DNA from 2 places in the Gottfriedia sp. NPDC057948 genome. Region 2 is predicted to be linked to the other one. Evidence: a T-box and tRNA genes for the amino acid it is inferred to sense, from the RefSeq annotation. Region 2 holds a T-box; the other holds one or more tRNA genes.

Region 1 (16,666 bases), on a different contig from region 2:
TTTTCATAAGAAACAGATGTTTCTTATACCCGTCTATCTTTTAACTGCTCTTTCAGTGTTTCTGATCGGAACTGTGGTCTATATTCAACCTAAAATAGGGGTAATTTTTATCGTTATCTTTTTATGCGTTATTTTTCTAGTTGTAAAGTTAGAAATTAAGTATCGCTATGTTTTAGATATGTATATAGAATCAGTTATGTCGAGAGTGAAGAATTTAAGTAACGAAGCAATTACAGAAATGCCAATTGGAGTATTACTTTATGATAGAGAGTACCATATTGAATGGGGCAATCAATATATTTTAAATATTTTAGACGATCGTTCATTAATTGGTAAACACATATATGACCTATCTGAAGGGTTAATGGCTTTAATTTCGAAAAAAGAGAAAAAAGAAGATGTATTGAATATAAGTAAAAGAACATATCGCGTAGTTATTAAAAGGGAAGAGCGATACATTTATTTATTTGATGTGACAGAACAGGCACAATTAGAGAAGTTATACGAAGATCAAAGAACAGTAATCGGAACTATTTTATTAGATAATTACGATGAAATGACACAGGGCTTAGATGACCAGGAGCGTTCTAGTGTAAATGGTGCAGTAACAACCATGTTAAATAGTTGGGCTAATAGCCATGGTATGTTCTTGAAACGTGTTTCATCCGATCGATATAGTGTAGTTTTAAATGAAGGAATTCTGGCAGCATTAGAAAATAACAAATTCTCTATACTAGACCAAGTAAGGGAAGAGACTACAAAGCGTAATTTACCTCTTACTCTAAGCGTTGGTGTCGGAGTAGGCAGTTTGAATTTAACCGAACTTGGCCAACTAGCACAATCTGGTTTAGATTTAGCACTAGGGCGTGGGGGAGATCAAGTAACTGTTAAAAATATTAACGGTAAAGTGAAGTTTTTTGGTGGAAAAACAAACCCTGTAGAAAAAAGGACGAGAGTTAGAGCGAGGGTAATCTCGCATGCATTAAGAGATTTAATGAAGAGTAGCACCAATGTTATGATAATGGGTCATAAGTTACCTGACATGGATGCTCTTGGTTCAGCAGTCGGTATCTTAAAAATGGTAATGCATAATGAAGTGGATGGTTATGTAGTAATTGAAAAAGATGAAGTAGATAAAAGTGTTAATCGTTTGATGAGGGAAATGTCTAAAAATGAACAATTTATGTCTTGTTTTATTACACCCGACAAAGCAAAAGAACTTATTTCTGAAGATACATTAATAATTGTAGTAGATACTCATAGACCTACAATGGTTGAAGAAGAGTCACTTTTAAATGAGACAGATAAAATTGTTGTGATAGACCATCATCGAAGAGGAGAGGACTTCATTAAGGATGCAATTCTCGTTTATATGGAGCCGTACGCTTCCTCTACTGCAGAATTAGTAACTGAGTTATTGGAGTACCAACCTAAGAAAATAAAATTAAGCATGCTTGAGGCAACAGCCTTACTTGCAGGTATCATTGTTGATACAAAGAGTTTTACTTTCCGAACAGGAGCACGAACTTTTGACGCAGCGTCTTACTTGCGTTCTAACGGCGCAGATACGATCCTCGTTCAAAATTTACTAAAACAAGATATGAATGAATATATTCGCAAAGCAGAATTGATAGAGGAAGCCTATATGTACAAAGAGGGCTTTGCGATTAGCTTTGGGAAAGACAATGTAAACTATGATCAAGTTTTAATCGCCAAGGCTGCAGATACATTATTAACGATGACTGATGTTATTGCATCTTTTGTTATTGCGAAAAGGTCAGATAATGTTGTTAGCATCAGCAGTCGTTCATTAGGGAATATAAATGTTCAATTAATAATGGAAGAGCTTGGCGGTGGCGGTCACTTAACAAATGCTGCTGCGCAAATTGAATCTTCTTCAATTAGAGAAGTTGAACAACATTTATTAAGAATAATCGATGAATATATTGAAGGGAGAACAAACAAATGAAAGTAATTTTCTTAAAAGATGTAAAAGGAAAAGGTAAAAAAGGAGAAACTAAAAATATCGCAGATGGCTATGCAAGCTTCTTAATCAAAAATGGAGATGCTATTGAAGCTACTGCAGGTAATATGAAAACTCTTGAAGCGAAAAAAAATAAAGAATTAAAAGATGCACAAATCGAATTAGAAAACTGTAAAAAGCTAAAAGAAACAATTGAAACTTTAACAGTAGAACTAAAAGCTAAATCAGGTGAGGGCGGTCGTCTTTTCGGGTCAATCACAAGCAAGCAAATTGCAGATGAGCTTAATAAAGTACATGGTATTAAACTAGATAAGCGTAAATTCGAAATGAATGATGCGATTAGAGGACTAGGTGTAACAAATATTAAAGTAAAATTGCATCCTGAAGTAAGTGCAACTTTAAAAGTACACGTTAAAGAACAATAAGAAAAACAAGCATCTGGAGGACTAGAAATGAGTGATTTGCTAAATGATCGTACTCCACCACAGAATATAGAAGCTGAACAGGCTGTATTAGGAGCCATACTGTTAGATTCAGAGGCGCTGATATCAACTTCAGAACGGCTTTTACCAGATGACTTTTATCGAGCTGCCCATCAAAAATTATTTGAAGCAATGCTTAAGATTGCTTCAAGGAATGAGCCTCTGGATGTTATCACGCTAACTTCTGAACTAGCTAATCAAGGAGTGTTAGAAGAAGTAGGAGGAGTATCATACTTAAATGATTTGCTGGCTTCAGTACCAACGGCATCTAACGTTGAATACTATGCGAAGAGCGTTGAAGAAAAATCTACTTTAAGAAGATTAATAAGAACCGCTACAAATATTGTAACGGAAAGCTATGCACCAGATACTCCAGTGGATGTTGTACTAAACGAGGCTGAAAAAAGTATCTTAAAAGTAGCTCAGCGCACAAACGTTTCTGGTTTTCAAAGTATTAAAGATGTAGTATTTACTACATTTAGTAAAATTGAGACTTTATTTAATCAACGTGGCGAAATCACAGGTGTACCGACAGGATTTACTGATTTAGATCGTATGACAGCGGGATTTCAGCCCAATGATTTAATTATAGTAGCTGCCCGTCCTTCAGTAGGTAAAACAGCTTTTGCGTTGAATATCGCACAAAACGTAGCGACTAAGACAGATGAAAACGTAGCAATTTTCAGTCTCGAGATGGGATCAGATCAGCTTGTTATGCGTATGCTTTGTGCAGAAGGGAATATTAACGCACAGGCACTACGTACAGGTAATCTTGAACAAGAGGATTGGAATAAGCTTACGATGGCTGCTAGTAGCTTAGCTGGTACAGGTATATATATAGATGATACACCTGGTATTAGAGTAAATGATATACGTGCTAAGTGTAGAAGGCTGAAGCAAGAGCATGGCTTAGGAATGATCCTAATTGATTACTTGCAGCTTATTCAAGGTAACGGTAAAAGTGGAGAAAATCGTCAACAAGAAGTATCGGAAATTTCACGATCTCTTAAAGGATTAGCGAGGGAATTAAAAGTACCTCTAATAGCCTTATCTCAGCTATCACGAAGCGTTGAGTCAAGACAGGATAAACGTCCAATGATGTCTGATATACGTGAATCAGGAAGTATTGAGCAAGATGCGGATATTGTTGCGTTCTTATACCGAGACGATTACTATGATAAAGAATCAGAGAATAAAAATATTATTGAAATCATTATTGCTAAACAAAGGAATGGTCCAGTAGGTACTGTTTCATTAGCATTCGTAAAAGAATATAACAAGTTCGTAAACTTAGAACGAAGGTTTGATGAGCAAGCACCAGGTGCTTAAAAATAGTTTGGAATAAGACAGGCGCAAATATCTTCAATCGTCTGATTGGGATCTCATCTAAAAAATAATCACATAGTGAATCTATGTGATTATTTTTTTTTGTTAGGGCAAACTATTTTTATCAAATTCTTTAGTTTGTATTTACGAACAAAAAAAACTTAGAATGGAATTATTTAAAGAGATTTATTGACAAATTCCGTAAGTTTGATATACTAGTTTTGGTTTTAGTTCGGAAATAGCGTAATTTAATCGGAGGTGCAGTACATTGTCATCAGTAGTAGTAGTTGGTTCTCAATGGGGAGACGAAGGAAAAGGAAAAATTACTGACTTTTTATCACAACAGGCAGAAGTAGTTGCTAGATATCAAGGTGGTAACAATGCAGGTCATACAATCGTATTTAATGGTGAAAAGTACAAACTTCATTTAATTCCATCAGGTATTTTCTTCTCAGATAAAATTTGTGTTATTGGAAATGGTATGGTTGTAGATCCTAAAGCTTTAGTTCAAGAGCTAGCATACCTACATGATAAAGGTGTTTCAACTGACAACTTACGTATTAGTAACCGTGCTCATGTTATCTTACCTTATCATTTAAAACAAGATGAGTTAGAAGAAGAGCGTAAAGGTGATAATAAGATTGGTACTACTAAAAAAGGTATTGGACCAGCTTATATGGACAAAGCTGCACGTGTCGGAATCCGTATGGCAGACCTTTTAGATAAAGAAGAGTTTTACGAAAAATTAAAACGTAATCTTGAAGAGAAAAATAATTTATTTGAAAAAATGTATGATTCAAATTCATTAAATATCGAAGAGATTTTTGAAGAATATTATGAGTTCGGACAACAAATTAAAAAATATGTGTGTGATACTTCTGTTGTATTAAATGATGCAATTGATGGTGGAAGACGCGTATTATTTGAAGGTGCACAAGGTGTAATGTTAGACATTGACCAAGGTACATACCCATTCGTTACTTCTTCTAACCCAGTTGCAGGTGGAGTAACAATTGGATCTGGCGTTGGTCCGACAAAAATTAATCACGTTGTTGGTGTATGTAAAGCTTATACTACTCGTGTTGGTGAAGGTGCATTCCCAACTGAGCTTTTCGACGAAATTGGAAATACAATTCGTGAAGTAGGTCGTGAGTACGGTACAACTACTGGAAGACCAAGACGTGTAGGTTGGTTTGATAGTGTAGTAGTTCGCCACGCTCGTCGCGTTAGTGGTATCACTGATTTATCACTTAATTCAATTGACGTATTAACAGGTCTAGAGACTGTAAAAATTTGCGTTGCTTATAAATTCCGTGGAGAAACAATTACTGAATTCCCTGCTAGCTTAAAACAACTTGCAGAATGTGAGCCAGTTTATGAAGAACTTCCAGGTTGGACAGAAGATATTACAGGAGTAAAAACTCTTAATGAACTACCAGTTAATGCAAGACATTATGTAGAACGTGTGTCTCAATTAGTCGGTATTCCGTTATCTGTATTCTCAGTAGGTCCAGATCGTAACCAAACAAATATCGTACGTAACGTTTACGGAGCTTAATATAATAAGGCCCTTAAATAAAAATTTAGGGGCTTTTATTATTTTTTTAAATAACTATTGCCAAATTATTAGAAAGTATGATAAGATGAATCTTGTCGTCATAACTAGTACATAGCTTATGAAGTTAATCATTTTATGAAGCTAATCATATTATGAGCCATTAGCTCAGTAGGTAGAGCATCTGACTTTTAATCAGAGGGTCGAAGGTTCGAATCCTTCATGGCTCATCTTTTCTTAAATTAATGTGGCCCGTTGGTCAAGCGGTTAAGACACCGCCCTTTCACGGCGGTAACACGGGTTCGAGTCCCGTACGGGTCATCCTTTTTTAATAAAATTATCTTGGTCCCGTGGTGTAGCGGTTAACATGCCTGCCTGTCACGCAGGAGATCGCCGGTTCGATCCCGGTCGGGACCGCCATATAATGGCTCGGTAGCTCAGTCGGTAGAGCAGAGGACTGAAAATCCTCGTGTCGGCGGTTCGATTCCGTCCCGAGCCATCATAAAAACTACTGTATATACAGTAGTTTTTTATTTTATATCAACCTTATTGAAAATAGAATTAAACAGTTCGATTTTACAAAAAAACCTACTTAATTTAAAATAGAAGTAAGTGGAGTAGACCTCTAGCAACAAGCTAGAGGTTTTTTTCAAAAATCTAGTGTTTGTATACAAAAAAAATAACACGTCAGATCGTATTCGTATTATATTTAGAGAGATAGTCCACAAAACGAAATTACTATGATAAGTTTATTTGTTGCCTAATTTAATATGAAATTGCAAAAGATATGTATAGAATTGACGGTAGCAAAAACTGACTAGAAAAGGAGTGCGGGGAATGAATAAAAAAATATTAATAGTCGATGATGAAAAACCAATTGCTGATATATTGAAGTTTAATTTAGAAAAAGAAGGTTTTGATATTGTTTGCGCGTATGATGGAGAGGAAGCATTACAAAAAGTAGATGAGTTTCTTCCTGACCTAGTTTTATTAGATATTATGTTACCAATTAGAGATGGTTTAGAAGTTTGTAGAGAAATTAGAAAGAACCATGATATGCCGATCATTATGATTACAGCAAAAGACTCAGAATTAGATAAAGTACTAGGTTTAGAAATGGGAGCAGATGACTACGTAACAAAACCATTTAGTACACGTGAGTTACTTGCCAGAGTAAAAGCAAATTTACGTAGACACCAAACAGGAGCTCCATCTGAAAAAGAGGAGTCAGTTGAAGTTATTATTGGCTCGCTGGTTATCAATCCAAACGCTTATATCGTAACAAAACGTGGCGAGAAGATCGAATTAACTCACCGCGAATTTGAACTACTATATTATTTAGCGAAGCATATCGGACAGGTTATGACGAGAGAGCATTTACTCCAAACGGTTTGGGGTTATGATTACTTTGGGGATGTACGAACTGTCGATGTAACAATTCGAAGACTTCGAGAAAAAATTGAGGACAATCCAAGTTATCCACTATTCATTGTAACAAGAAGGGGAGTAGGATATTACCTGCGTGATCCGGAGCAAGATTAATGGCAGCTTATAATAAAGTTGGTTTATTTAAATCAATTGTATTTAAATTTGTACTTGTTTATATTTTACTCATCTTGGTAGCTATGCAAATTATTAGTGTTTATTTTTCAAGAGAGCTTGAAAAGCAGCTCGTAAACAGTTTTACAGTTGCGATAAACGAACGTGCTAAACTACTGGCTTATAATATAAAAATAGAGTATGAAAAAAAGAAAACTCTGGACGACCCAGAAGTAAAAGCTAATATCCAAAAAATAGTTTCAGACTTCGGAAAGAATATTGGAATATCAGACGTAAGTGTTATTAACCAAAATAGTGAAGTCATTGCTACTTCGGATTCTAGTAATCGGTCTATTGTTGGTAAAAGAACTACTAATATTTTAGTAAAAAGAGCTCTTTTAGTAGGTACTAGAACTGAGAAAGTGTTAATTGATCCTAAAAATGGTCATCGAATGAAAACGATTGTTATCCCAGTAATGGAAGGTGACGAAATTGTTTCAGCCATTTACACAAGTGCTTCAATGGAAAGCACTTATGAAAGAATGGAATTAATTAACCGTATTTTTTCAACTGGTACACTTATAGCAGTCGCGATTACATCCATTTTAGGTATATTGTTGGCTAAAGCAATTACGAAGCCAATCTCTGAAATAAGAAGACAGGCCCAAGAAATGGCGAAAGGAAACTTCTCTCGCAAATTAAAGGCCTATAGTGAAGATGAGATTGGTGAATTAACGATATCATTTAATAATCTATCACGTAATCTACAGCAAGCCAGAGCTTCAACGGATGGAGAAAGAAGAAAGCTTCAATCAGTACTAGAACATATGTCAGATGGGGTTATTGCGACTGACCGTAGAGGGAAAATTATTCTCTTAAACGATCCGGCTGAAACGATGCTTAATGTTTCACGTGAAACAGTATTAAATAAATCGATCTTAGAAGTATTGGGAATCGAAAAGATTAATACTTTAGATGATTTATACGATGAGCCAGATTCAATCATGTTAGATTATAGTAATAATAAGAGACCAATGATTATACGAGCTAGTCTTTCAACTATTCAAAAAGAATCCGGTAAAGTTAACGGCCTAATCGCTGTCCTTTATGATGTAACTGAACAGGAAAAAATAGAGCAAGAACGTAGAGATTTTGTCTCAAATGTATCACATGAATTAAGAACGCCGTTAACAACAATGAGAAGCTATCTAGAAGCATTATCAGATGGAGCTTGGGAGAATAAAGAAATTGCACCTAAGTTTTTACAAGTAACTCAAGATGAAACAGAACGAATGATTCGATTAGTAAATGACTTATTACAATTATCTAAGTTAGATAGTACAGAATATCGTTTAATGAAAGATTGGGTTAACTTTACAGAGTTATTTAATCGTATAATTGATCGACATGAAATGAGTAAGTCACAAGAAGTATCGTTCAAACGCGAGTTCATAAGTAAGACAAGATTTGTATTTATAGATGAAGATAAAATTACACAAGTGTTAGATAATATTATTTCAAATGCACTAAAGTATTCACCAGAGGGTGGGACTGTAACTTATCGTATTAAAGAGTCTAGAGATCAAATATTAGTTAGTATTACTGACGAAGGTATGGGAATACCAAAAGAAAATCTATCAAAGATATTTGATCGTTTCTATCGAGTAGATAAAGCTAGATCGAGACAAGTTGGGGGCACTGGACTAGGGCTTGCTTTGGCAAAAGAAATGATTTATGCGCACGATGGTCATATATGGGCTAAGAGTGAAGAAGGAAAGGGTACAACAGTCTATTTCACACTTCCAGTGGCTGATGACCAAGAGGATGAGTGGGAATGAGAAGAGAACATATAAAATCAGTTATATTAACTACTCTTGTTATAGTAAGCTTAGTACTTTCATATAGCTTATGGTCATATCAACCAACATACGATGTACTTCAAAATCAAGACTATGTCCAAAAAGTTTCGATTGGTGCAAAGAGAGACTTTAAGGACATAGTAATTCCGAATTTATTAGTTGTGCATGAATCAAATAAAAATTATGAAACAACTAAACAGGGGAATATATCACCAATTTATAGATCATTGCAGAAATCTGAAATCACAAATTTTGAAAACCTGACAAATAAAACATCTGAAGTTGCCTATCAATCAATTACAAAAGGAAAAAATAAATTAGAAATTATTTTTCCAACTGTAGTACCAGTAGAGACATTAGGTAAAGTTCTTAATCTAGATGCAAAACGATTACAAAATGTTTTATTTGACCGAATAATCATCAATTTATCTACTAAACAGGATTCTTCAGCAAGGATCTATTTTTCAAATGAAGCACAAAATATTCTCTATGGAGCAACCTTTGATAACTCTTCAATTATTGCTTCAGTTGAAAAGATTAGAGACAATTACGAAAGCTTTACTGAAAGCTTAAGATATAAGCTAGATTCAGGTAAAATAATTTATTTACCTAAAAAACCAATTAAATTAACTACGATGGAGTTTCTTACAACGGATATAGATGTTGATAAATTAAAAGATGCAATATTTAGTGATCCTTCAAATGTCCGAAAAGAAAGTACTGATTCAGGAGATACATTCACAGACGGTACTAGATTAATGTCAGTTTCACCATTAAATCGTTCGATTTCCTTTGTTAACCCGACAACACCTGAAAACAATAATAATCAAAGTCCTAATTTATTAGTCCAAAGAAGTGTTGATTTTATTAATGCTCATGGTGGTTGGACTGATGGATATATTTTGTCTGGGGTTAAACCTGAGAATAATGAAGTTTCATTTAGACTTTTTGTAAATAATTTACCTGTGTTTAATAATTCAACAATTACGACGAGTTGGGGAGTAGACGATATAGAAACCTTTAAACGTCCATTGTATAAATTTAGAATTCAGGTGGACAAGAAGGAAAGTGAAATGGAACTAATGGCTGGTCCTCAAATTATGGAGATCATCTCTAATAATAAGTCGATTAATAAATCCCTTATTAAGGATATTAGCTTAGGGTACGAGACGATATTTGATGAAGATAAATCAACCATCAATCAGCCGTACTATAATAGAGCAATCCAGCTAAAACCTGTTTGGATTATAAATTACGATGACACATATAAAAAGATTGATCAAGATTTGCTAAGTAGAACTGGGGTGAATATTGTTGGATTGGAGTAGGATCAAAACAATATTTATTTTAACTTTCTTAGTATTAGATTTATTTTTAGCGATTCAATATTATCAAAAGCGAAGTAGCGATCAGTTTGATACAATGGCAGAATCGAGTATTGAGGAGCAATTAAAGGAAAATGATATCACGTATGTGACATTACCTAAAAATTCTTTAAAGGAATCTTATATATCAGGTAATAGTAAGGATTTCTCCAAGAAAACTATTGCTGATAGAAAAGGACAGAATATACAAATCTACAAAGATGTATTACAAAGTCAATTGAAAAAACCAGTTCCAATTGCAGAGACAAATAAAATACTCTTCTTAGAAAACTTTGTGAAGGAGTATGTTTGGAATGGTGGTAACTATCGTTATTGTCAAATTGATCCAACATCAAAAACGATATACTTCTGTCAAACCTATAAAGATCGCCTAATTTATAATATCGAAAGCTCAGTAGTTGAAATAAAGTATAACGATAATAATGAGATTTACGGGTATCGCCAAAGATATTTAGAAAACTTAAAAGAAATGATCGATAAAAAGAATGTGCAAGAAGCTTTACCGGCAATTAAAGCCATTGAAAATTTATTTGTAAAAGATGAATTAAAACCGAGTGATCGTATTACAAAAGTTGATTTTGGCTATTATACAGTAATCCCGTTATCGAATGGAGTTAAATTCATAGCACCAGCGTGGCATATCGTTGTCAATGAACAGCAGGATTACTTTGTTAATGCCATTGAGGGACAAATAATTAAGATAGATAATGAACAATGGAGTGAATAGCGATGAGTCTGCATTTTAGTGTACTTGCAAGTGGAAGTACCGGAAATGCGTTATACGTTGGGACGGAGAAAACTAAGCTTTTAGTTGATACAGGACTAAGCGGTAAAGCGATGGAGTCTTTATTTAAAGAAATCAACAGGGATATAAAAGAAGTTTCCGGTATTCTAGTCACGCATGAGCATAGTGATCATATTAAAGGACTTGGAGTTCTTGCCAGAAGATATCAAATCCCAATTTACGCGAATGAAAAAACATGGAAAGCAATGAACCATTTAATTGGAGAAATTCCAACAGAGCAAAAGTTCATTTTTAACATGGAAACGACGATTCAGTTTGGGGATATACAAGTTGAATCATTTGGTGTATCACATGATGCTGCTGAACCAATGTTTTACGTATTTCATCATAATGAGAAAAAATTTGTTACAATTACGGATACAGGCTATGTAAGTGACCGAATGAAGGGGATCATTTCTAACGCAGATATGTACATTTTTGAAAGTAACCATGATGTCGAAATGCTACGCATGGGTAGATATCCATGGAGCATTAAACGCCGTATTTTAAGCGATGTTGGTCACGTATCAAATGAAGATGCTGCACTTGCAATGTCAGATGTAATTGGAGATAAAACAAAACGTATTTATCTTGCTCATTTAAGCCAAGATAATAATATGAAAGAGCTTGCCAGAATGTCTGTTACACAAACATTAGAGGGAAAAGGATTTGAAGTTGGGATGCAATTTGAAATTCATGATACGGACCCTCAAAAACCAACAGATATAGTGTATGTATAAAACAAAGCGCATACTTAAGGGGAGAGTTTACTTTCTCCTCTTTTTTTTTACGTTAAAACATGATAATTTGGGCAGCAGAGAGTGGTACTCGACGTAGTCGCCAATTTTAGGAATTAAGTATAAGTGCAACTACGCCTCTGACTTCGCCTAAAAGGCTCGTCAATCGACGAGTTTTCTTTATGTGCTAAAAAAAGGAGCTGTGTATAAGTGGAAAAAATAATTTTAAGCTGTGATGAGCATATAGAATGGGCTCTTGACGATTTTGTGGATAAGTATAGTGAAACACCCCTGTTGAATAAAGTCGAAAAAACACATAATATATCCACAACCTGTGAATATTGTCAAAATGATGCCATATATATTGTGTCGAACATAGATTCCCCCACTAAATGTGGATAGAAAATGTGGATATGTGGATAACTTTTGTGCATAACTTGTTCGTAAAGTGAGGATATAGTGTGAATATCTCAATTATCAGTGTTGGAAAGTTAAAAGAGAAGTATTTAAAGATGGGAATCGATGAATACATAAAGCGATTATCTAGTTATGCAAAAATGGATATGATTGAAGTCCCAGATGAAAAGGCACCAGAGAATTTAAGCGATGCAGACATGCTAATTGTAAAGGAAAAAGAAGGCGAAAGAATTTTAAGTAAAATAGCAGAAGATGCTTATGTAATTGCATTAGCAATTAAGGGGAAAGAACATACATCTGAATCACTAGCCAAAAAAATAGATCAACTTGCCACATATGGAAACAGCAAAGTAGCATTTGTGATTGGTGGATCATTAGGTCTAAGTGATGCGGTAATGAAAAGAGCGGATGATACATTGTCATTTTCAAAAATGACTTTTCCACATCAATTAATGAAATTGGTTTTAGTTGAGCAAATCTATCGTTCATTTAGAATTAATAGGAATGAACCGTATCATAAATAGAGATAGTTTATTTTAAAATAGAAAAGGGAATGTGCTACCAAAAGTTTTTTGGATCACATTCCCTTTTCTATGTATTTAGTCTAATTTCCCATCATAAGTGAAGAAACTATTCTCTGGACTTAATTTGTAGGACCGTTGTCAATGCTAGCTTCGATGGCGTTTTGAACGTTTGCCGGCACCGATGATAGGAAGTCATAACCGGTCATAGACTCAATTGAATCTACACTTACCCTATAATAGCTCCAAGCATGGCTAGAAGTTGTTTGATCATTTGGTAGAACTACTGCTATTACCCTCGTAGAAGTTGTAACACGACTTATATCATTATTCCCATTAGGTAGTACTACAATTACTTTCCATGTTTTTGCTGGTACGACAACGCCATTCCCAACAGTAGTTTTATATCCATTAGACCCAGTGCCCCCGGATCCATAGCCCCCAGATATTACATATAATTCGTTTCCAGCTGATACAAGTGAACGACTATATTCCTCTAAATTTGCCCAAGTAATTTCGTTGTTATTTGGAGCTTGAGGAATCATATTGCTCATTAGAAAAGTTGCTGAATTATTAGCAACAGTAGATGTACGATCAGCGGATGGACACATGTGACCTCGATCAAATCCGCTTCCTGAAAATTCACTAGCAGTACCTTGATACCACCCTGATGGCAATGTAGTATCAGCACGGAAGTCATCTTGACGAGCCGTACTTCCAAGATCAGATGAACCTACATGCCAGCTAACCCAGTTAGGCTCGTGTTTGCTATTATTGTAAGATAAATCGTACTGAGGTTTAACCATGAAATAATTATTAGAATTAGAGATATTATTTGTAGCATCACTTGGATTTCCCAATCCGATATGATCATTATCAGTGCCCGTCTGTGTTTCTGTTGAAGGTTCCGCTGTAGAAGACAAATTTTGAGGAACTAGGCTGCTCGTAATCACAAAGTCATTAGCATTATTATTCGTGTCCCAACCATTGCCTTGGCCTTGGGCAGTTCCACCATTGTTATCCTTACGTTCTACACTTGTCGTAGCAGAAAGAGTACCTACTGGTGTAGTTTCAGAATCATTTGCAGAGCCGAAACCAACAAAATCTACCACATTTGCATTTGTTGAACCTGATACCGCTGTAGTCACTTTCGCTAGTGCAACTTTTCCACTGCTTGCACTTAAATTTATTGTACCTGTAACATCTGTAGTCGGTAGATCAACAGTTCCTCCACCACCACTTGCTTCTTTAATTAAATAATACTGGTGTGCCCCAATACTACCTGTCAAATTTGTAATGCTACTGAACGTACCAGTTGAAGAAGCATATTGGACAGACCATCCAGAAAGACCAACACTTGTATCTGTAGGATTATAAAGTTCAATATAGTCATTTTTGTAGGAAGTACCACTATTACCTCCACCACCATAGACTTCACTGATCACAACATGAGTTCCAACAGCAGCCTGTGCAGGTTTCGTAAATAAGTTTCCTAAAGCACTACTAAAAAAAACTAAACTAGAACAAACGAGGTAGGCTGTCTTTCTTTTTAAATTTTTCTTATTTTTTTCAGAAAATATTGTGTTTTGTTCCATTCGACTTTCTAACATAAAATAAAAACCTCCTACTAAGTTTTGAAAAAACATTGATAGAGTAATTGAAACAACCCAAAAATAAGAACTTGATCCATTCATCGTGTATGCTTGGGGGGAAATAAAATAGTAGGTGTCCTAAAGATAGTGTACTGGTTGAGGATTCTTGTGGTACCGTGGACCCTGGATTATAGAGAAAATGGGCTAATATGATAATTTGTACAGAAAAATAAAAAAACATGTTTATTAGAGCAAAAAAACTATTACTTAATCTAGACTAGAGTGTTTACATAAAAATACCAATAAAAACGTTAGGCACCTCCTAATAGTATCTTCCACGAATTCAATTGATCAAAGGCAGATGGGCCAACTATTTCGTATTCACATAAAACACCAAGAATGACTTTTAAGAAGGGTGGAGTTTTAAACATTTTGGTTGGCCAAGGTTCGGATGGGGATTATAACGGGAATAGTAGCGAACTTTATCAATCAGAAGATAAAGGGCAAACCTGGAAATTTATAAAAGAGGTTAAAAAATAGGTACTCATAGTCAAACAGTTGATTCTATAAAGAAGATAAAGAAAGATCTCTCGAATTTTTTGAGAGGTCTTTCTTTGTCTTCTTTACTTGAGTTATTAGGTTAAGAATTTCTAATTTATCCCAAAAAATTAAAATCGTTAAAATTTATGGAATGACAAACTGCAAATTCCCCCAAGTCCATTTCTATAAAATACCCATATAAAACAATGAAAAAAGGAAGATTACTCCAAATATATAACAAAATATGACAAATTTCTTTCTGCATCTTACGCTAAAATTCCCCAATTTACTGTCCCTATAACCCAACTTATAATGAAGAATGGCGACTTAATTGTCGTAAAATTTTTAACAATAATAAAATTCTGTCATTAAAGGGGGAAAATGGTTAGGGGGGAATAGAGCTTTTGTTCTATCTATTAAATTAAAGAAGGGAAATGAGAAAGGTATGGGCCATCGTAAAATGAAAAAGATGGTCATGTCAACGTTTCTTGCAACTTCAACACTGCTAGGCTACACAGCTCAGGCTTTTGCCATGACAGGTGGAACATCTGCAAGTAATAGCCAACCTGTTCAGTTAGACAGTAATAGCAAACTTGACTTGACTCAAGCACAACAATTGCAAAATTTATATTTAGAGAAGCTTCAATTTAATCCAAAGCTATTAAATTCTTCGGACCAACTAGATTTAATTATTCAATTTAATGTTGATCCAGCCGCAATTCAAATGCAAAATCAACAGAAGAATGCATCTTCTGGAAAACTTTCTGTTAATCAAGAAAGCACACCGTCTATTACGTTAGAAAGTGCTCAAACAGAAGTAAATCAAACACACAGTGCTTTTAAGAGCTTCATTAGCAACGAGTCTAAAAAATTAAAAGCTACAGGCGAATCTTCTAGCTCTATTCATATAGGAAGAGAGTATACTCAAGTATTTAACGGTTTAGCTGTCAAAATTCCGAAAAGTTCACTTAATGATCTATTGGCATTACCTTACGTAAAGAGTGTTTATCAAAACGTTAAATATGCTCCAATTCCAGCTTCTCAGTCAATCGATGTCCCAGCAGAGGTAACAGGTGACGGAAAGGTTTCTGATCAAAAAACAAATCCAAATGTATTACCTACTATTCGTTCAAATCGTTCTAACACACAATCAGCAAGTAGTACTTTAGATAGCTCTTCCGTATCAGAAAAAGCAGTTAATACGCAGTCTGGAACAGTTCCACCTCCGGGTCCAGAAGGCCCGCAATCTGGTGAAACAGCAGTTCTCGACTGGTTGAAAATACATGATCTACAAAATGAAAACATCACAGGTAAAGGCGTAAAAGTTGGTGTTATTGACACAGGTCTTGACTATAATCATCCAGATCTTGCTGGAGAATATCAAGGCGGTAAGGATTTTGTAGACAATGACAATGATCCAATGGAAACGGTCTATTCTGATTGGTTGGCTGCAAAGAATGCTAATGATTCACTTCCATCTAATCAGCAAGATCCAAACTTTCCAACAGATTACCATAATTACATTACATCACATGGAACTCACGTAGCTGGAACAATTGCAGGACAATCAAGAAATAATTCTCCATATGCAGTTAGAGGAGTTGCTCCTGAAGTTGAGTTGTATGCTTACCGTGTATTAGGTCCTCATGGTGGTACAGATGAGGCAGTAATAGCAGGGATTGAGCAATCTTATAAGGATGGGTGTAAAGTAATTAACTTATCACTTGGTGCACCTTCTAATGATTCATTGTCTCCTAATGCTGTTGCAATTAACAATATTTCTGACCTTGGAGTAACTGCAGTTATTGCTGCTGGTAATTCTGGTCCGGGGGCTGGAACAGTGGGAACACCGGGGGCTGCAGCAAAGGCAATAACTGTCGGCGCAATCGCTACACCTACCCAAGTTCCAACGTTTGACATCCATTCATATGGAGCATCAGGGGAA
Region 2 (16,666 bases):
AGTTACCCTTAGGTGGTAATGAGCACCGCAGACAGGCGAAGCAACGAAGAAAGCGAACGTTTGGCGGGCAGTCTGAAAGCTCTTAGGTTTTAGAGCTTTCTTTTTTTATATAGGCATTTAGTAAGTCAACGAGAAGCTATTATGCGTAAACTAAAGGTAGGACAAAGTATAATAATTGTTTGTAAAACTACTTAAAGGTAGAAAAGGATGTGGATTCCTATGAGTATAAAATGGCTAGAATGGGCACAGAGAATCCAAGCAATTTCTCAAGCAGGATTGACCTTTACGAAGGATGTATTTGATAAAGAAAGGTATGAAGAACTAAGACATATAAGTGCTGATATTTTAAATCATTATTCAGAATTACAAATTGATGAAATCGAAGGATTGTTTCGCAATGAACGGGGGTATCCCACACCAAAGCTTGATGTTAGAGGTGTCGTTTTTAGAAACGGTAAAATATTATTAGTAAAAGAAAAGCTAGAAAATAAATGGTCTTTACCAGGTGGTTTTTGTGACGTTGGATTATCAGCTTCAGAAAATGTAGTAAAAGAAATATTTGAAGAATCAGGCTATAAAGTTGAAGTGAAAAAACTATTAGCAGTATTAGACATGACAAAGCACGACCATCCACCTCATTCATATCACTACTACAAATTATTTATACAATGTGAAATTGTTGGTGGTAATCCCTCAATTGGAACAGAAACAAGTGATATTGATTTCTTTGATCAAGAGCATTTACCAGAGCTTTCTCTCAATCGAAATACTACATCTCAATTAGATTTAATGTTTGAATATTATCGAAATCCTAATAAAGAAACTTGTTTTGATTAAAGATCATTTTAAAAATAGATAAGATGTTAAAAAAATCATTTTAGAGTTGCTAGTGCAGCTCGATTTTGTTTTAAAGGGGACAAAATATTAAAAATGATTGAATGAATGAAAAATATACATATTTAGAATTAAAATTGAAGGAACTTACTAACTCAACTCAAAAGGAGAAATGATTTGAAAACCAATTTTATGGATTATGTAAAATTCGAAAATGAATTAAAAAAAGAACGCATTTCTACTTGTCTTATTTATCAAAATGGAGAAATTAAATATAATTTTTATAAAAATTCAAAAAGCGAAACAAAACTATTCAAAATTAATTCTGTTACGAAAAGTGTTTTATCGATGTTAATAGGAATTGTCATTGATAAAGGATTTATAGAAAGTGTTGATGTACCAATTACTAAATTTTTTCCAAATATTGAATCGAAAAAAAGAGAGATTACGATCGAACATTTGCTCACTATGACAGCTGGATACGATTGGCAAGAGTGGGGAGAATGGGGTGGGCGTCCATTTCCAATGATTAATAGTAAAGACTGGATCCAATATGTACTAGAAAAAGAAATGGTTAATAAACCAGGTGAAAAAATGATTTATGATTCTGGAGCATCTCAAGTACTTAGTGCAATTATTCAGATGGTAACGAATGAAAAACTATCTACTTTCGCAAAACGAATGTTATTTGATCCTTTAGGTATAAAAGAGTTTATTTGGCACGAAGATTCAAAAGGAATTAATATTGGGGGATTTGGCTTAAGTTTAACGACAGATGATCTACTAAAGCTTGGGATATTAATGATGCAAAAAGGAAAATGGAATAATACACAAATTATTTCAAGTGAGTGGATTGAAAAATCAACAAAAGCGAAGTACGATACATATCCGCATGTTGGTTCATATGCATACCATTGGTGGGTGCTTGAAAATAATGAGTTAAAGGATCTTGATTCAACGATTTATTTTGCCATGGGATATGGAGGCCAATTCATCTTTATTTCACCAAAAAATCAATTCGTAGCTGTTTTTACAAGTGCAAAATATATTAATACTTCTACCCCATTAAAAATCATTCAAAAATACTATCCTTTACTATTAACAAATGAATAGGACTTAAAATGGGAGTAAAAGTGGATACGTAAACCAAGGATTAATAATCCTGTATTGGCTACTCTTTTATATAATCTTTTTAAAATACCCTTAATCCTATAATTCCTATTCCTACCTCTAATTTTTGTATGATTTTTTTATTTGAGAATAGGAGTTTACTTAAAAAATGTCGAATTAAGTAATTAGAAAATATAAATAACAACTTGATAATAGCTCCAAGAAGGGATGAAGATTGATGTTTTTGGTGACAGAAGACTTCAAAACGTTTATTAGGAAATATCCAATCACAACAATTATGGTTGGTTTATGTACTATCTTAGCGATCATTACGACATTTTTAGGTGGGTATACGATTGAAAATATCATCAATTTAGGTGGTTATGAGCACGAATTAGTAAAACAAGGTGAAATATGGAGACTTTTTACTTATGCATTTATGCACGGAAGCTACGCTCATTTTTTTATGAATATGACTTTTATGATTATTTTAGGTAGACCTTTAGAAAGAGCGTTAGGTTCAGTTAAATTTTTATTATTTTATTTATTATCGGTTATTCTTACAGGACTTATTATTAATTTTAACTATTCGCCTAATACAGTTGAGACAGGGGCATCCGGTGTAGGCTATGCTTTTTTAGGAATGTATTTATTTATTACCGTATTTAGAAAAAATATGCTCTTTTCAGATGATCGTAAGTTTGTCATAACTTTTTTAGGAATTGGTTTACTAACTTCATTAATTATCCCGTCGACAAGTTTAACTGGTCACTTAGCTGGTATGATGATCGGTTTTTTCATAACTCCTCTATTATTAAAAAAGAGTGCACGATTTCAAAACTCTGTTAATGTTTAGTGTACATATTGAGAATAAGTTTTAACAATAGAAATATTTTTCAAAACAAACCTAGTTCGGATGGAACTAGGTTTGTTTTGGTTTGGATTTAGATGATAGTTAACGTTAGTTATAGTTAATTTCCATTTTTTTGACGTTGAGAAAAGTAAATATAAAAGTTAAAATAACCTTGTGTTAATTATTCTAAGATAATAATTAAGTGTGAATATAAAACCAGAAAGGTGTTGTAAATGCAGAAAAACTTGAGAAGACACAAAAAATTCTCGTTATATGCACTTTCATATTACTTCTTGTTCGGTGTTATTTGGATTATTATGTCAAATACTTTAATTGAATATTATTTTGGGAAAATCGATTTGAGTATCTCAATCTTAAAAGGTTTCATTTTAATCATAATTAGTAGTTTGTATTTTTATTCTTTATTAATAAAAAAAAGTAAAGTTGTTAATTCAGTAGAAGACCGTTATCGAATGTTTGTCGAAAATTCATCTGATATCATTGTCGTAGTAGATTTATCTGGTAGGATTGAATATACTTCACCTTCTGTTCAACCATTATTAAGTTATGAACAATCTGAATACGTAGGGAAATCAATTTTTGACTATTTGGATGAAAATGCAGATGCATCAAAAATGAAGCAAGAGTTTATTAATCGTCAGGAATTTAAAAATAGTTCTCAATTTAAAGCAAATATTGAACATAAACTTGGATATAAAGTTGTATTGGAATGTAAATGTGTACCGATCATAGATGAAAATGGTAAAGTTCAAAAATTAATGTATTTTGCACAGGATATCACCCAACAAACGCAATCTGAACGAAAATTACTGGAAAGTGAAGTGCGATATCAAAAATTAGTGAAATATTCACCTGAAACTACATTAATTTATGGACTTGATGGGAAAATTTTATATATAAATAGTGCAGGCTTGAAACTAATGGGTGTCGATAGTATTAATCAAATCGTTGGAAAAAATGTGTTTGAGTTTTTAGCCGATGAATCAATCAATATCGCAAAAAATGATTTAATGAAAGTGATTGATGGTGAAATTATTACGAAAGAATATAGTATCACACGGCCAGATGGAGCAATTATATTTACGGAGGCTTTAACATTCCTAACAGTATTCCAAGGAATAGATGCTTTACAAGTAGTTGCACGAGATATTACGGAACGAAAAAAAACTGCCGAAAAAATGGAATACCTTGCTTATTATGATAATTTAACTGGTTTAGGAAATCAAAATGCTTTATACAAACAAATCGAAAGCGCTTTATTGGAAAGTAAAAGATTAAATCAATCTATGTCAATTTTGTTTATGGACCTTGACCGTTTTAAAAATATTAATGATACATTTGGTCACAGCTTTGGAGATAAGATGCTTCGAAAAGTTACCGAAAGATTAAAACTAAGTGTTTGTAAAAATTGTGAATTGTTTCGTTTTGATGGTGATAGTTTCGTTATTTTATTAAAAGATTCCGATTCAGTACAGGCTGAAGAATTAGCTAAAAAGATTATACAATCATTCTTAAAACCTTTAATAATTGAAGAACGGAATATACATGTTTCATTTAGTATAGGCATCAGTATGTATCCTGAACATGCTGCAAATGTGGAGTTGCTATTTCAAAATGCTGATACAGCAATGAATGCTGTCAAAGAATCAGGTAAGAATGGCTATATTTTTTATACAAAACAAGTTAAACAAGTAATTGACCGAAAAATGGAACTAGAAATTGGGATACGAAAAGCTTTAGAAAACGATGAATTTAGTTTACATTACCAACCACAAATAGACCTAGTCACAAATGAAATCATTGGATTAGAGGCATTAGTTCGCTGGAAACATCCAAAATATGGATTCATCTCACCAATTGAATTTATTCCAGTTGCAGAAGAAACAGGTCTTATTATCTTATTAGGTAAATGGGTATTAGAAACTGCTTGCCATCAATTTAAAAGGTGGATTGATGCATGTGTTCCACTTAAAAGTATTGCAGTAAATGTGTCAGGGGTTCAGTTTAGAGATAAAGAATTTGTCGATACAGTCAATAAAATATTAATTGATTCAAAACTTGACCCAAAATACCTGGACCTAGAAATAACTGAAAGTGTGACTCAAGAAATTGTAGAAGCTACAAGAATAATGAATGAACTAAAATCGATTGGTGTTCGACTTTCAATTGATGATTTTGGAACAGGATATTCTTCTATTAGTTATTTACAACAATTCCCATTTGATAAATTAAAAATAGATAAGTCATTTATTGATGATATAAATGTTTCATCAAACTCTGAAGCAATAGTAAGTGCGATAATTGATCTAGGCAATAAACTTGGATATGACATGGTAGCAGAAGGTGTTGAAAATAATACGCAAGTTGAATTTTTACAAATTCAAAATTGTCGCTACGCACAAGGTTATTTTTATAGTAAACCTTTACCTGTTGAAGAGTTAGAAAATAAGTTTCATGACCAGCTTTTAAACGGCAAGATTAGTGGGAGTGAAGTCAATTGAAACGTATTCGGTTATTGTTGGTCATTTTCGTATCAATTATTTTTGTAGGAAGTTCACTTTATTATTTTAATCGAACTGAAAAAACTAGATTCGAAAAAAGCTTTGATATTGATTACCGTAATATTCAAGATTATTCAAAAACAGGTTCTGATTTTACTGAAGTTTTAAAGATCTATTCAAATGAATTTTTAAACAAAGATGAAAGTAATAATGCGATGAGAGACACGAGTTACATCCATTATGATCCGATAAAAAAAGAGTTCAATAGTGATTCAATCAAAGATACTCTGAATGAAAATAAAAAAGGGAATATTACAGGTATCGGAAAGCCAAATGATAATCCTTTGAAATTTAAGGAAATTTTGATGGCGGATCGATTAAATAGCTATTTTTCAGAAATATATAGTTCGTATCCTGAAATTACTTGGATTTATTATACAAGCATCTATGGATTTAATAATTTATATCCTTTTGTACCGTCGAATGAATTTAAATTTTCAAATGATTTATTAAAAGAAGAAAGTACGACATTAGGAACAATCGAAACAAATCCGTATCGTAAACCTTATTGGAGCAGTCCTTATTTGGACAGTGCAGGAAAAGGGATGATGGTAACAGTATCTTCACCTATTGACTATAATCAAAGATATGTAGGATCAATTTCAATTGATATTACCTTTGAAAATTTAAGTAAAGAATTAAATAAAGATTATACATCAATTTTAGCGGATAATGAGGGAAACATAATAGCTTCTTCAAATACAGAATTTTTACCATCTAATAAAATCATAAATATGACTAAATTAGATAAAAAGTTTTTTAAAGGATCTTTAGCAAAAATAAATACAATGCAGAATGAAACACTCACAACCATTAACGGAATGAAAGTGCTAAAATGTGATTTTCCAGGTACGGACTGGACTTTTTATTATATTTTAACAACCTCTGCTATGATAAAAATAATTGGCATGAAGTTTCTACCAATAATATTTATTACAATACTTTTAGTCTGGATTACTTGGATAGCAGAAAAAAGAATGGATGCTGAAAAAAAATTAAAGGTATTAGTAAATGATTTAGAATCCAAGAAAATCGAGTTAGAAAATCTTTCGTCAAAGGATCCTTTAACAGGAGTCTTAAATCGAAGAGGGCTCCACGACTTAATCCTATCTGATTTAGAAAAAATAACTGAAACTGAATTGAACTGCTCATTTTTGATTTTTGATATCGATAATTTTAAAAAAATTAATGATGAATATGGGCATACAATGGGAGATTTTGTATTAAGTCAGAGTGCTAAATTAATGAAAGAATTGATTCGTAATGATGATTATTTAGGACGATGGGGCGGAGAAGAGTTTCTAATAATATTACCGAAAACACCTTTTCAACAATCGAAAGAACTAGCTGAAAGACTTAGATGTGCGATTGAGGAACACGTATTTCAATACGAAAGTCTAGACATACACATAACGATGACGTTTGGACTATCGAGATTTAATCCGCAAAAAGGTGTAGTTGAAAGTATTAATCGCGCTGATAAGGCTATGTATGCAGGAAAACAAAGCGGGAAAAATTGTGTTATTTGTTACGAAGATTTGAATGGTGAAACACCTTCTTGTTAGAAGGTGTTTCTTTTTAAAATTGCTCATTTTTAAATTAAAAATCATATAGATCTACTATCCTGTCTGCTGTTTGACGGTTTCTACATAATTTGTAGAGATCATTAAAAAATCGTTCTACTTCATTAGGAGTGCTCGGAATTGGTATATCTACTTGAAGAGAACCAAATACTTGTTTGAAATAAGCTTTTCGTTCAGCATTTTTACCATCCCGTTTCAATGGATTATATTTCCAAACTAAAGAAAATTGTCTATCCTGCTCACGAATTTCTCTTATTTCTGCAGCTGTTGTAGATTTATTTTCAACATATATGACTAAATAAAAATTGTCATTACGATGCCAGTCGATTAATAGTAAATAATAGCTTTCTTCCTCGACTTTACTTAAATGAAAGGCTGAAACAATTGGTTTACCGTTTGTCCATTGTTGAAAATTTTGTAATGTATTGAAAGTTGTTGGTATTTCTTCAATAGTAAATAAAGAATTAGTTGAAACCATCCAATTTTTTATCTGATTTGAAATACTGATTGCATATTCTTTTTTCATCTTATACCTCTAACTTAATTAAGTCCTTTTCATTATCATATCATCAAAATCGGCTTAATAAAATTCCTCCTTGTAATAATCTACCATCTATAAGTTAAAGTCCAATTACTCATATTATTAATGATGATTTAACTAAGGAGGATTTTATAATGGCAAGAGGTAAAAGCTTTAATCATAAGAAAAAAGGTCATGAACCAACTCATCCAAAAGGATCACTAGTCGCTCCTGAAGACCGTAAACATGAAGATCGAGAAGAAGATTATATTGTGACAGAAGAAGCATTTAAAAATCGTATTCAATAAAAATTGATTAAAATGGGACTCAGATTTTATAAATCTGAGTCTCATTTTTATTTTTGCCCTTATATTAACCTTTGTTGAAGTTAAATAAATGGATTAACTGATTTTTATTCACTGCTTGAAACAACAATGGAATAGGTGGCCCACTTGTTCTATTTAAAACAAGCTGATAGATCATTGTGAAAAAAGATTTTTGATTTGCTTTCATTATTTTTTTATCGTCATGATAACAAATCGAGTATAATTCTTTCATTAATTCAGTTTGATTTTGGAGCTCGGTATTTAATAGATAGTCACATAAATTTTTCAACCAATATTGCTGTTCTTCAGTTAAAGAGTGATAAAATTCAAAAGCCTGTTTTGCATTTATTATGATATTTTTTTGTGGATTGTATTTTTTAATCCAATATTCAGCCAACTGACTAATTTTCTGTATTTCAATGGATGAGTAAGTTTCTCCATTATTAACAAATATGTCTTTTAAAAGATCTATATTGTAATTAACGAGAGGCAGAATGCTAGCTACATGATTAAACTTTGGATATTTTTTATCAATTTTGCCGTTATGTGCAAATTCGACCGATTTGCAAATATCTAAATCGAGTAAAGATTGATCAATATAATTTGATTGATACCGTTCAAATTCTGAATAGTTTTTAATCACGTCTTCATCTAGACCAATCTTAAATGCTGCTGTTGGTTTATATTTAGCAAACATAAAGAGAATCACTTCGGGTAAATAGATTTGCATTAACTCAGCTGGGGTTATTAAATTACCAGAGGAGCTCGACATTTTTTGATTTTGACCTTTTATGCCAATAAACTCATAAGGTGTATAATGAGGTGCATCATAGTCAAATATAGCTTTAGCAATTTCTTTTGAAACATTGTAACTACCGGTTTCAGATGAATGATCTCTTCCACCAGGTTCAAATACAACATCTTCTTTCATCCACCTCATAGCCCAATCAATTTTCCAGTTTAATTTAATATTGTTTGAAACTTCTACAGATAATTGATTTGAAAATCCACAACGGCATGTATAATCTAAAGTTTTGCTTTCCTTATTATATTGAGTTATTGAAGGATCATCTTTCTCACAATTTTCACAGTACAGAGTAATAGGGTAAAAATCATTACGTTCTTGTTCAGTTGGAACACTTGTTTTGAATTTCATTAGAATATCATAAATTTCTTTTCTTTTTTCAATAGCATGTATAATGTCTTCATTGTATCTACCAGATTTGTATTCTTTACTTTGATAAATAAACTCAACCTCAATGCCTAGTTTAGATAAGGAATTTTCAAATTCTTTTTCAAAGTGTTCAGCGAATGTTGAGTGACAGCCATATGGGTCAGGGATATTTGAATAAGCTTTCCCTATAAAATGATGATAAGTTGAATCAATATTATTCGGGACCTTCCTAAAACGATCAAAATCATCCCAAGAAAAGATAAATCTTGTTTTCTTTCCTAATTTATTTAAAGCTTTCACAACAAAATAAGTTGTAATGATCTCACGAAAATTTCCAATATGAACCGACCCGGATGGGCTTATGCCAGATGCACATACATAAGTTTCTTTATTTGGATATTTTTCAATTATTTCATTTGCGATTTTAGTTGCCCAATGCATGTTTTCACCTCAAAATTATTTTTATTTTACAATTGCAAATAAAAAAACTCCCACCCCCAAGATTTAATCATCTTGAGGACGAGAGTTTGTTAACTTCGTGGTACCACCCCAGTTTATTGATATGTTACCATACCAACCTTATTTAGGTACGGCACGAATGCTTATACCCTATCTCTATAACGGGAGAACCCGTCGTACCATCCCTAAAGTGAACTTTAGTTCCATACGAAGCTCCAAGTCTTTTTTCATAAAGTTCATTATTACCCCTTTTTCAGCACACAGGAGCTCTCTGTAAATAATTTTAACTTTACTACTTTTCTCTTCATAGCTTTTTAAATTTCGAAATATTAATTGTTATTATATTAATCAAAACAATATTAATTGTCAATTAAATTTAAAGTTGAATAAAATGATTAATATGCTTCAATAGGTGGTGCCAAAATGAACGATTCTGGTGGGGATTTAGTATTAATAGGTGGATATTTTTTAATACTTGGAACATTAACTTCAGCTGTTGGTGTTTCAAGTAAAAAAATTATTAGTGAAGATTTTGGAAGAGATCTATTTGCTAAAGGGAATGCAATTGAAGCGTTTGGGAACTCTATCCAAGCAATCGGCAGAGAAAAATTGTATAAAAAGGAAAAACATGAATATGAATTAACAATCATGCTTGGTTCATGGATTCAAGCATCTGGTAACATTACAAATACAATTGCCACAACATTAGAACGTGAAGGCTTTGAAGAAGAAGGACATAAATTAAATACCATTGGAAGTGTTATTCAAGCAATTGGTGCCCAAATTGAAACAACTGGAACATTAGATGAGGGGACTCAACTAGCAAAAATTGAAGCTTATGGTAATGAATTAATCGCTTTAGGGGCATTAATTGATGGAATTGGTAATGCAGCATTGTTGAATGATAAAATTATTTTAGGAGAAAATCTACTGCTTGTTGGTAGTTGGGTTCAAGTTTTTGGAGCGATTTTAATTGTGTATGCTCTAATCAATATAAGAAGAGAAGAAGAAGAAAAAAATCATTCAGAATATCGATATGGTTATTATCCGAATAAACAATTTGAATGGTAAATTAATATTTTGTTGTGAACAATACGAAAAAAAGAAGGTATATGGTTTTAAATAGCTAATTTTATATTAAAATTAAATTAAAACATTTTGTTTTTCTGTACAAGGATTTTGTGAGAAAATAGAATTTATCAATTTAAATAGAATAAACCAATTTTTTGAAACAGAGGTATGATTAGATGAATTTAAAAATAATAACAGATAGTGCGGCTGATTTACCAAAGGAAATTATTGAACAATATAATATTGATGTCATTCCATTACGAGTTTATTCAGAAAATGAAAAAGAATATTTTGATGGTTTAACATTGGATTCAAAGACTTTATTTAATGAAATGCGTAATGGAAAAGTATTTAAAACGTCTCTTCCTTCGTATGAGTATATTTATAATACTTTCGCTAAATATGCAAAAGAAAATACACCATGTATCTATATTGCTTTTTCTTCTGAACTTTCAGGTACATATCAATCAGCAGTAATGGTGAAAAATGAGTTTGACGAGGAGTTTCCTGATTTTGATTTAGAGATATTTGATACAAAAAGTGCATCAATCGGACAAGGGCTAATTGCTGTTAATGCTGCAAAGCTTGCGATGAATGGAGCTACAAAAGAAGAGGTTGTTCATAATATAAAACATAGCATACAACATATTGAACATATCTTTACAGTAGATGACCTTCAATATTTGGTGCGTGGAGGCCGCTTGAGTAAAGTGGCTGGTTTTGTCGGCAATTTATTAAATATTAAACCAATCTTACACGTTGAAGATGGAAAGTTAATACCACTTGAAAAAATTAGAGGTTCTAAAAAATTGATAAAAAGAATTCTTGAAATTATGGAATCTCGTGGGACAAATTTATCAACTCAATTAATTGGTATTTCTCATGGTGACGATCTAGATAAAGCAATTGAAATTAAAAATGCTATGGCAGAGACATTTGGATGTAAGGAATTTGTCATTAATTCAATCGGGTCTGCTATAGGTGCTCATGCAGGGCCAGGCACTTTAGCGATATTCTTTATGAACGAAAATAAAAAATAAAATGAAATAAATAGCTAATTTCACAAAATGAAATTAGCTATTTTGTTTTAATTTTCTGACAATATTACCCGGATAATAATTCATACATAATTACTTCATAAAAGGCAAATAGTATTTATGTAATCTTCAACAACTAATTTTTTATGAGGTGAAAACGATGTCAATTTTAGATAACTGGGATCAATGGAAAGACTTTTTAGGTGATCGTTTAGATGCAACAGGTGACAAAGGTGTTGGTGAAGGTGCTATTTCTGAAATGGCATATCGCTTAGGAAATTATTTAGCAAATGAAGTTGAACCAAAAAATGCAGAAGAACAAATTTTAAAAGACCTTTGGGAAGTAGCAGATGAACAAGAACAACATACAATTGCTCATCTAATGATGAAGTATGTTAAAAATAAATAATTAAAATAATGCGATTAAAAAATAGCCCTGTGAATAGAATCATAAGGGCTATTTTTTATTTATTTTATTATTAAAACTTTCTGTTTGAAGCAAAAAAGTAGGTTTACAAAGAAACAATAAAATAATTAAAAATTAAACTTGAAAAGGACATATAATTAACATATACTGTACTTATTGTGAGTACTGTTTTCGGATTAAGGACAATTACTATTTACATTTTAATTGTTTTTTTGTATGATAGACTTTCTGTTCAAATTTCGCATTTAACATAAAATGTTTTTTTGCACTAATAAATAGAATGGAAAATTTGAACGAATTTCAACACTGCTTGAAAAAAATAGATAGAAGAAATGGGGATAATATATGAATAATCAGCAAAACTCGGCTGACACGCCGTTTAGTGTAAAAACGATTATTGGTCCAATGATGGCAGTAATCGTAGGTATGATCATGGTTATTTTAGATAGTACGGTAGTAAACGTAGCATTACCTGGAATAACCGAATATTTTAAATCTGATTTAACAAAAATGCAGTGGACGATTACAGGATATACATTGGCATTATCGGCTGTTATACCACTTGCAGGCTGGATGTCTGATCGTTTTGGAGCTAAGAAAATTTTCTTATTAACGATTTTGTTTTTTACAATCGGATCAGTTCTTTGTTCTGTAGCTCAAACACCTGAACAGTTAATTTTATTTCGAGTAATACAAGGAATTGGTGGAGGAATGGTTGCGCCAATCGGTATGGCAATTATTTTTAGATTAGCTCCTCCAGAAAAAATCGGTTCAATTATGGGGATGCTTGGAATTCCGATGTTACTTGCGCCTGCATTAGGTCCGGTTATCTCAGGATGGTTTGTTGAGTATTCTACTTGGCATTGGATTTTCCTAATTAATTTACCAATCGGTATTATTGCAATGTTCATTGGCGCTAAATTCTTACCTAATTTTGAATCTAAATCAGTACCTGCTTTAGACGGATTAGGAATTATTATTGCTCCAATCGCATTCTCAATGTTAGCTTACGGAGTTAGTCAAAGTTCAATAAGTTGGACTTCAAAAGGAACATTAACAGGTTTAATTGTTGGTGGTGTTGCATTATTACTTTTTATCTTTGTTGAACTTCGCCTAAAACAACCTTTACTTGAGTTGCGTGTATTTAAATCGTCTGATTTTGTTAGAAGTATTTTAATTACTTGGATTATGCAAATTGCTTTATTCGGTTCTTTCCTAATTGTTCCATTATTTTTACAAACAGTTAAACAATATGGGGCATTTGAAACGGGTTTAATTATGTTACCTCAAGCATTAGCATCTGCTTTAATGATGCCAATTGGTGGGAAAATGTATGATAAAGTTGGAGCTAGACCGATGGCGTTAGTTGGTTTAACAATTATCACATCTGCACTATTCATTTTCTCTAAAATTACAGTTGACTCTTCAAACACATTTATAATGTTAACACTTGCTATGATGGGTGCTGGAATGGGATTATCAATGATGCCGATTAATACACACGTATTACAATCTGCACCAAGACATTTAGTAAGTCGTGTAACGCCTTTAACTGCGGCTGCTCAGCAAGTAATGGTATCATTTGCAGTAGCAGGTATGGCTGGATTTTTAACTTCAAGTACAAAGGATTATATGGCAAAAACAACGAATCCTTTAAATGCAATGATTTCAGCATTTGGTGATACATTCTTACTAGCAGCAGGTATTGCATTAGTAGGAGCATTGTTAGCAATTATTTTACGTAAACCAAAAGTGCAAGATGCAGATGCGTCAAAAGCAGATCTTGACGAGTCAAAATCTTCAATGATGGTCGGTCATTAAGAAATAATAAAGAAGCCAAAATTTAAAATTAACGGGATCTCTTCGGGGATAAAATTTAGAAATCGCATTTAAAATCGCAGACCATTTCGCTGTAGCGGAATGGTCTGTTTTTATTGATAGTAGGCTTTTTGTTTAATTAATTCAGGATAAATGGTTTATAAAATAGGACTAAAATCTTAAGTACAATAGTTATTGTACATTGTGTATTTAAAGCGATTAGTATAGTTAAAATTGCTTCAATCCTTCCTTAGAAATTGAACATATTACAACTTTACAAATGAAGATATTTTATAAATGTGGTAAAATTTTCTAAAAAATGGAAATGTTATGATAAAATAAGCGTAATTGACATTAAAGGAGGAAAAGTGATGAAATGGTACACAACTCTTTTAAGTATTACCTTGCTTCTAGTTCTATTAACTGCTTGCTCGTCTAAACCATCTCTAGACCTTGTTAGTAAAAAAGTTGAGATTGTTAAAGATAAAAAATATGTTGGCTCAACCATTTTAACTGAAGGTGATAAAAAGGGACAAGAGGTTATTCCAGCAGCTTTACTCTACGAATTTAAAATTAAAAATAATGGAAATCGACAAATCGGAGGAACAGCAGATACGACTTTAAAGGTAAAGTTTGTTCCTAGCAAAAAATTAGCTACTATATCCAAAGATATAATGGGATTTAATCTATTTAATCCTTCGTCGTATTATGGAACGGGCTTAGGTTACGGTGTTCAGTTTGATGGGGGAATTAAATCCAATAAAATTGGAAAATACATTCTTACATTTGACTTAGGTGTAACCGAGGAAACTTCTCAAATTCCTGTGAGAGTTCCGTCAACAGACAAACTAGAAAAACTAAAAGAAAATGCTTTAGAAGGTACTTTAATAGTAACATCGGGTGGAAAAGAAATTGCTAATTTTAAATTAAAAAAATAATAGTCGAAATATATCCTATTTTATTGTGAATATGTAAATAAAAAAACAAATCCTTGGTACGAATACCAATGCTTTGTTTAGTGTTAATATTACGCTATTTCAATTACTTTTTTTAGCATTTGTCCCCCAAAAGAGAACAAATTAAAATTGGCTTCTTTTTTTGTCATTTTTGATTATAATTTAAATAGTATCGAAAAAATTTTAATAATTTCTACAATTTTAAGAGAACTATTATAAAACTAATTGAATTGTAATAAAAATGTCCTTATTATGTAAGGTTAGTTATGTATAATAAAGGCTCGAATATAGATTTACTTTACAATGGAGCTGATTTAATGATTAAAAGTATTTGCAAAACAACTTTGGCACTATCAATTTTAACTGGAGGTTTATTCTATGGAAATACTACTCCGAGTTCAATTAAGACCGTGGAAGCTGCGACGATAAGCGGTACAGTAACTGCATCAGTTTTAAATATAAGAAGCGGTCCTAGTACTAGTTATAAAGTAATTGGGACACTTAAAAAGGGTGCGAAAGTTACGATTACAAGCACAAGTGGATCTTGGTATAAAATAAAAAGTGGAACAAAAACTGGATGGGTTTCAAGTAAATATATTAAAAAAGCTCCAACTACAGTTTCTGCCACGACCGTAAATAAAATGAAAACTTTGGGTACTTCAAAACAATTAATCATTGTGTCAGCAGAAAATGAAAGTACAAGAAATGTTTTAATTGAAACATTTGAAAAAAGCGGTACTAGCTGGAAAAAATTACATACATACTCAGGTGTGATCGGTAAAAACGGCATGATTAATAGTAAGCATGAGGGTGATTATGAAACACCTGAAGGGAAATATACAATTACAACAGCATTCGGTCGATATTCAAATCCAGGTACAAAAATGACATACCGTAAAATTACTTCAAATGATGTATTTGTAGATGATTCAACTAGCAAATTATATAATACTTGGCAATTGGCATCAGAAAATAACGGTAGATGGAAAACTGCCGAAAAGATGAATATTTCTCAATATGATTATGGATTTGTAATAAACTATAATTCTGCGAGAACCCCAGGAAAGGGTAGTGCAATCTTCTTTCACGTAGCTGGAACTTCGGGATATACTGCAGGCTGCACAGCTACATCTAAAACAAATGTAGTATCCATTTTAAAATGGTTAGATCCTGCAAAAAAACCACTAATTATTCAAACACCATTGAATAAATTAACTCAATATTAATATGATTTGAAACTGGTCAATGATTTGATCAGTTTTTTTATATTTCATACTAAGTAATTTGCTGAATTAATGATGATTTATTTCAGAGATGAACGTCTTGTTTATCGTTCGAGTGAAGGGGAAGAAGTGGTGTCTTATCAGAAAGGCTTTGTTAAATTTAAATGTTAAGGTTTTTGAACTAAAAAAAGGCTGTCTATATAGACAACCTTTAGGAACTCTAATTACTTTTGTTTTATGAGCTTTATTTTAAGCTATTAACAAGTTGCCTCATTGAGTTTAACTGAGAAGATAGCTCATTAAACCAATCCTCATCTCCTGTTGAGAGGGCCAAGTCAATTAGAAAGTGAATCTGTTCTTTGTTTGTCACTTTCGAATCAGGTATTTTCTTTACGTTTCTATTTAGCATTTGAATGGACTTTCCTACAGTCGTATTATTATCTGAAGTTATGACATTTACCTTTACTACTTCATCAAGATTAGTAAATGATTCAACAAAACCTATTACTAATTCTCCATGCAATGATATACCCTTAACCCAGTCACCTATTTTTAAAATAGAATCATTATTTATGTTCATTTTTTTCCACCTTCTTAAATAAATTTACTAGTTAAATAACTTGTGATTATTACAGCCATAACAACAAACTGTAATTTTTTTTATTACATTTCGGATAAATGAAGGCTTAACCT

What was found. A T-box is a leader RNA that pairs with one kind of tRNA and senses whether it is charged. The one in region 2 lies ahead of lysS (lysine--tRNA ligase), so its partner is inferred to be a tRNA-Lys.
Region 1: it encodes a tRNA-Lys, which carries the amino acid that the T-box ahead of lysS (lysine--tRNA ligase) is inferred to sense. The anticodon was not compared.

Annotation. Positions count from the first base shown of each region.
Region 1 is NZ_JBHVPN010000002.1:1,229-17,894, forward strand. It holds gene ACFVRR_RS04040 (DHH family phosphoesterase) at 1-1,969, shown strand, start outside; gene rplI (50S ribosomal protein L9) at 1,966-2,409, shown strand; gene dnaB (replicative DNA helicase) at 2,437-3,795, shown strand; gene ACFVRR_RS04055 (adenylosuccinate synthase) at 4,061-5,350, shown strand; tRNA gene ACFVRR_RS04060 (tRNA-Lys) at 5,505-5,577, shown strand; tRNA gene ACFVRR_RS04065 (tRNA-Glu) at 5,597-5,668, shown strand; tRNA gene ACFVRR_RS04070 (tRNA-Asp) at 5,692-5,767, shown strand; tRNA gene ACFVRR_RS04075 (tRNA-Phe) at 5,774-5,846, shown strand; gene yycF (response regulator YycF) at 6,185-6,889, shown strand; gene walK (cell wall metabolism sensor histidine kinase WalK) at 6,889-8,724, shown strand; gene ACFVRR_RS04090 (YycH family regulatory protein) at 8,721-10,073, shown strand; gene ACFVRR_RS04095 (two-component system regulatory protein YycI) at 10,060-10,857, shown strand; gene ACFVRR_RS04100 (MBL fold metallo-hydrolase) at 10,860-11,654, shown strand; gene ACFVRR_RS04105 (CxxH/CxxC protein) at 11,862-12,053, shown strand; gene rlmH (23S rRNA (pseudouridine(1915)-N(3))-methyltransferase RlmH) at 12,113-12,592, shown strand; gene ACFVRR_RS04115 (DNA/RNA non-specific endonuclease) at 12,712-14,199, opposite strand; gene ACFVRR_RS04120 (S8 family serine peptidase) at 15,167-16,666, shown strand, end outside.
Region 2 is NZ_JBHVPN010000003.1:184,145-200,810, reverse strand. It holds gene ACFVRR_RS07515 (NUDIX hydrolase) at 220-837, shown strand; gene ACFVRR_RS07510 (serine hydrolase domain-containing protein) at 1,012-1,947, shown strand; gene ACFVRR_RS07505 (rhomboid family intramembrane serine protease) at 2,183-2,800, shown strand; gene ACFVRR_RS07500 (sensor domain-containing protein) at 3,031-5,319, shown strand; gene ACFVRR_RS07495 (sensor domain-containing diguanylate cyclase) at 5,316-6,944, shown strand; gene ACFVRR_RS07490 (hypothetical protein) at 6,979-7,488, opposite strand; gene ACFVRR_RS07485 (hypothetical protein) at 7,638-7,790, shown strand; gene lysS (lysine--tRNA ligase) at 7,855-9,423, opposite strand; T-box leader at 9,495-9,758, opposite strand; gene ACFVRR_RS07475 (DUF6944 family repetitive protein) at 9,865-10,512, shown strand; gene ACFVRR_RS07470 (DegV family protein) at 10,689-11,552, shown strand; gene ACFVRR_RS07465 (DUF3243 domain-containing protein) at 11,710-11,958, shown strand; gene ACFVRR_RS07460 (MDR family MFS transporter) at 12,322-13,797, shown strand; gene ACFVRR_RS07455 (hypothetical protein) at 14,166-14,732, shown strand; gene ACFVRR_RS07450 (SH3 domain-containing protein) at 15,068-15,976, shown strand; gene ACFVRR_RS07445 (IDEAL domain-containing protein) at 16,218-16,553, opposite strand.